2 regions of the Streptomyces sp. NPDC048751 genome follow, and region 1 is predicted to be linked to the other one. Evidence: riboswitches for the same ligand, from Rfam matches in the RefSeq annotation. Region 1 holds a riboswitch; the other holds the start of a gene.

Region 1 (2,136 bases):
CGGCGATGGACAGGCCGGTGATGGTGAGGTTGTAGAAGACCTTGCGGACGGGGTTGGAGAACGCCCACTGGTAGGCGAAGTTCATGAACGTGCCGTCGAGGGTGTCGAACAGGCTCATGCCGGCGGCGAAGAGGAGCGGCAGGCACAGCACCGCGTACCAGGGCAGGCCCGCCGCCGCGCCCGAACCGGCCATCACCATCAGCGTGACCTCGGTCGCGGTGTCGAAGCCGAGGCCGAAGAGGAAGCCCAGCGGGTACATCTGGCCGGGGCGCGAGATGGACTTGGTGAGGCGGCCGAGGATCCGGTTCATGAATCCCCGCGAATCCAGGTGCTGTTCGAGCTCCGTCTCGTCGTACGCGCCCGCCCGCATCGCCCGGAACACCCTCAGGATGCCCACCAGGGCGACCAGGTTGAGGGCGGCGATGAGGTAGAGGAACGTGCCGGAGATCGTCGTACCGAGGAAGCCCAGGACCTGGTGGGTGCCCGAGTCCTCGTTCATGACCCGGCCGGCCAGCTGGGTGCCGCCCGCGATCAGCAGGGCGAGCAGGACGACCACACTGGAGTGGCCGAGCGCGAACCAGAAGCCCACCGACACCGGCCGCTTGCCGTCGGCCATCAGCTTGCGGGTGGTGTTGTCGATCGCGGCGATGTGGTCGGCGTCGAAGGCGTGCCGCATGCCGAGGGTGTAGGCGGTGATGCCGAGGCCGATGCCGAAGGCCTTGTCGCCGACCTCGTAGTGGCCTGGGACGACCAGCAGGAACAGGATGCCGAACGCGACGACGTGCAGGGCGGCGATGACCGCCATCAGCACTGCCGTCCGCACGGTGTCCTCACGCCGCCAGCGGAAGGAAGCAGGCGAGACAGGCTCGGTCATACGGTCAGCTCCAGCACCTCGTGGATCACTTCGTGAGATGCCGTGGCCGGTCTCCTGGCGTGGGGGCACCACCCGCTCGAGCGAAGCCGAGAGTGGGGGAGGGTGCACGCGCCCGGCCCTGCCTTCCCGGCCGCCTCACGGCGACCAGTGACTGTCCCTCACGGGACGCGGGCCGGGAACTCCCCGATCACAGTGGCGAGTGCCGCGCCGGCTTCACACCGACTTCCCGAACACCACGACCCGCCCACACTAGGTCCTCACCGACGCTCCCGCACAGCCGGGTGGGGCCGGGGCCCGGGGCAGCGCCCCCGGCCCCCGGCCCCCGTGTCCCGCTGCCTCGTTGCTACGAGCGACCCGCCGCCCTGCGTCGGCGCGTCGCCAGGACGATGGCGGCGCCGCCCGCGAGCAGCGCGGCCGCGCCGATGGCGATCGGGGTGGTGTTGCTGTTGGCGCCCGTTTCCGCGAGGTCACCGCCGCCGCCGTGCGGGGTGGGGGCGGCCGGGGGAGTGCTGGACTCGGAGTCGCTCGGCGGCTGGGTGGAGGTCGAGCCGGAGGGGGTCGGGGTGGCAGGGGGCTCGGTCTCGGCCGGCGGGGTCGCGGACTCGCTCGCCGGGGGCGTGGTGGGCGTCGCGGGAGCCGAGGGCGGGGTGGAGGCGGGCGGGGTGGTCGCGGGCGGCGTCTCGATGGTCGTGCAGTCCTGCTTGCCGCCGTTCCAGGCCGCGATCAGCTTGTCCTTGATCACCGGGCGGTCCGGCCCCTTGGGCAGCTCACCGTGCTCGAAGCCGTCCTTCGCGTCGAGCCTGCCGTCGAACTTCTTGGCACCCCGGTAGAGGTCGATCTGCGCGTAGCAGCCCGCGTCCGGCACCGCGATGTCGAGGGACTCGGTCTGGCCGGGCTTGACCGTCACCGTGTCGAAGTCGACGAAGACCTGCTCACCGGAGGTGTTGAAGTTCGCGCCGTGGGCGAGGAAGGAGGACAGGGAAGCGGTGCAGGTGCTCGCGTCCCCGGCGGTGCGGACCTTGATGTGGACCTTGCCGTCCTCGGTCGGCTTGAGGTTCTGGTCGTCGACCTTGACCGAGTCGAAGAAGGCGACCCCGTCCAGGGAGAATTGGCAGCGGTCCGTGCCGGTCTCCGTGCCCGCGCCGGTGCCCGGCTGGTACGCCCCGCCGGACTTCCAGCCGTCCCCGCCGGGCTCGGAGGCCCAGGCACCGGAGGCGGCGGCGACGGAGGCGGCGCACAGGGCGAGTGACGCGGCGCCCGTC
Region 2 (2,136 bases), on a different contig from region 1:
GGCGCGCAGTTCACTGCGCAGCCGCTGCTGCTCGGGCGTGTGGTCGAGATGCACGGCGCCTCCTGGCTCCCCTGGGCCGGTCCTGACGGCGCACACGGTAGAACGTGTTCCAATAATTGGGAATGGCGGGGAGACATGAAGAGGCCCTCGGCCCGGGCGCCGAGGGCCTGTTCTACCGGGAACCGGTCACGATGCCACGGGAGTCGGCCGTGCGGCGGCGACCTCCTGCGCCGTGGTCCGTGGCGCGAGGACGCGTTCCGCGAGCAGCCCGAAGACCAGCCCGAAGGTGGTCCACAGGGTGGCCTGCACGGCGAGTGCCGCCAGGCGGAACTGCCACAGCAGGGTGGCCGGGAAGTGCTCGGGGACCTCGTTGAAGGACGGCAGGAAGGCGTACGCCAGCCCGACGGCCAGGACGAAGAACGCGCCCGCGACGAGGGTCGCGTTCCAGTTGCCCAGGCGCGGCGCAAGGCGCCGGCCCAGGATGACGGTGGCGACGGCGAGCAGGACGCTCAGCACCACCATTAGGAAATAGAGGGTCGTTCGCTGTCCGATCGTGTCGGGGTCGCCGACGGCGGGCGGGTTGGCGGGGTACTTCAGGAACGGCACGACGTACACCGCGACCAGGCCGGCCGTCGCCAGGAGCAGCGCGCTCGCGCGCGGCCCGAAGCGACCGATGCGGCCGAGGGCGAAGCAGTACGCGAGGGCGGCGATGCCGCCGAACGCGACGCCGTAGACGAGGACACCGGTGGACAGGCCCGCGGTGGACTGCATCGTGCGGCTGACGGGTTCGGCGCCTCCCCCGTGGTGGTGGGCGTGCGCCTCCTCGAAGGCGATGGCGGCGTCGACCCTCGACTCGCCCAGGAAGTAGGCGACGACGAGGGCGAGCAGGCCCGCGGCGAGGCCCGCGAGCATGCCCCGCACCAGGAGGGTGCGGACCGTGGTGGAGTTCATGGGCGGGTACGTCCTTCCCCGGCCGTCAGTGGCAGGGGAAGCCGAGCAGGTGGCGCGCGTCGTGCACCCACTCGTGGACGTCCTCGCCGGACATCACGGAGGTGGCGCCCTGTTCGGCGCCGACGAAGTAGAGCAGGACCAGCATCAGGATGCCGAAGAAGACCGCCCAGGGGACGATCGCGCCGATCGGCAGCTTCTCGGGTACGGCAGTGGGGGCAGCGCTCGGCTGGACGGCGGACTGCGCCATGGCAGGACCTCCTGGGGGAACTCGCGTCCCGTATCGGTGGTGCACAGGACGACGGACGCGGGTCTGACTCACCCGGCCCGCACCGCAGTGCGTGCCCGGCATACAGTGGCGCGACCGTGCCGGATTCCCACCGGCTTCCACGTACCGTCGTCGGTTTCGACGTGACCGTACCGCGACGCAGGGAATCGGCCAAGGGCGCGTGTTCGGCCGCGTGCGCCCGGACGGGACTGGTCACCCGTCAAGTCACCGTATATGGAGGGGTGTTGAGCGCGGGAGTGACGAGGATGACGGAGTGGGCATGACAAGCCGAGTGATGTTGATCTCACCGGCGATCAGCGCGGCGCTGCGGGAGGCCCGCTTCGACGACGGCTGCCCCCTCGACCCGGCGGGGCTGCGCCGGGCCCGGGCCGCCGCGGGCACCCTGCCGGCCTGGGAGAGGGCCTGGTCCTCTCCTACCGCGCGCTGCCGCGAGACGGCCGAGGCGCTCGGGCTCGACGCCGCGACCGGGCCCGAGCTCGCGGGGCTCGACGCGGGCCGCTGGCGCGGGGCGACCCTGGCGGAGGTGAGCGCGGCCGAACCCGCGGCTCTCGCCGAGTGGCTGTCGGATCCGGGCTCCGCCCCGCACGGCGGGGAGTCGGTGCGGACGCTGTGCGACCGCGTGGCCGCCTGGCTGGAAACGGCTGCCGGTACGTCGGGGCGGACCATCGCCGTCGTCGAGCCGGAGGTGTCCCGAGCCGCGATCGTCCGCGCCCTCGGCGCACCGGACCAGTCCCTGTGGCGCACAGACGTCCCACCCCTCACAGCCGTCGAACTCAGCGGCAGATCGGGCCGCTGGAACGTCACGGTCGGACACCCGCTGGGCGGGGCGGCACACTGAGCCGCTCACCCCGGAGGGGCTTGGATCAGACGGTCGCGGGCCTCGGCGCTTCGCGACCCAC

Evidence for each region. Region 1 has a riboswitch for cobalamin ahead of ACGFNV_RS24610 (HoxN/HupN/NixA family nickel/cobalt transporter). Riboswitches for the same ligand answer to the same signal wherever they lie in the genome.
Region 2: it holds a riboswitch for cobalamin, as region 1 does, so the genes downstream of both, ACGFNV_RS34270 (CbtB-domain containing protein) here and ACGFNV_RS24610 (HoxN/HupN/NixA family nickel/cobalt transporter) in region 1, are expected to answer to the same signal.

Annotation. Positions count from the first base shown of each region.
Region 1 is NZ_JBICUX010000007.1:473,754-475,889, reverse strand. Features, by position in the region: gene ACGFNV_RS24610 (HoxN/HupN/NixA family nickel/cobalt transporter) at 1-874, opposite strand, end outside; cobalamin riboswitch at 901-1,127, opposite strand; gene ACGFNV_RS24605 (LAETG motif-containing sortase-dependent surface protein) at 1,218-2,136, opposite strand, start outside.
Region 2 is NZ_JBICUX010000013.1:74,283-76,418, reverse strand. Features, by position in the region: gene ACGFNV_RS34280 (acyl-CoA dehydrogenase family protein) at 1-54, opposite strand, end outside; gene ACGFNV_RS34275 (CbtA family protein) at 187-951, opposite strand; gene ACGFNV_RS34270 (CbtB-domain containing protein) at 977-1,198, opposite strand; cobalamin riboswitch at 1,235-1,382, opposite strand; gene ACGFNV_RS34265 (histidine phosphatase family protein) at 1,497-2,075, shown strand.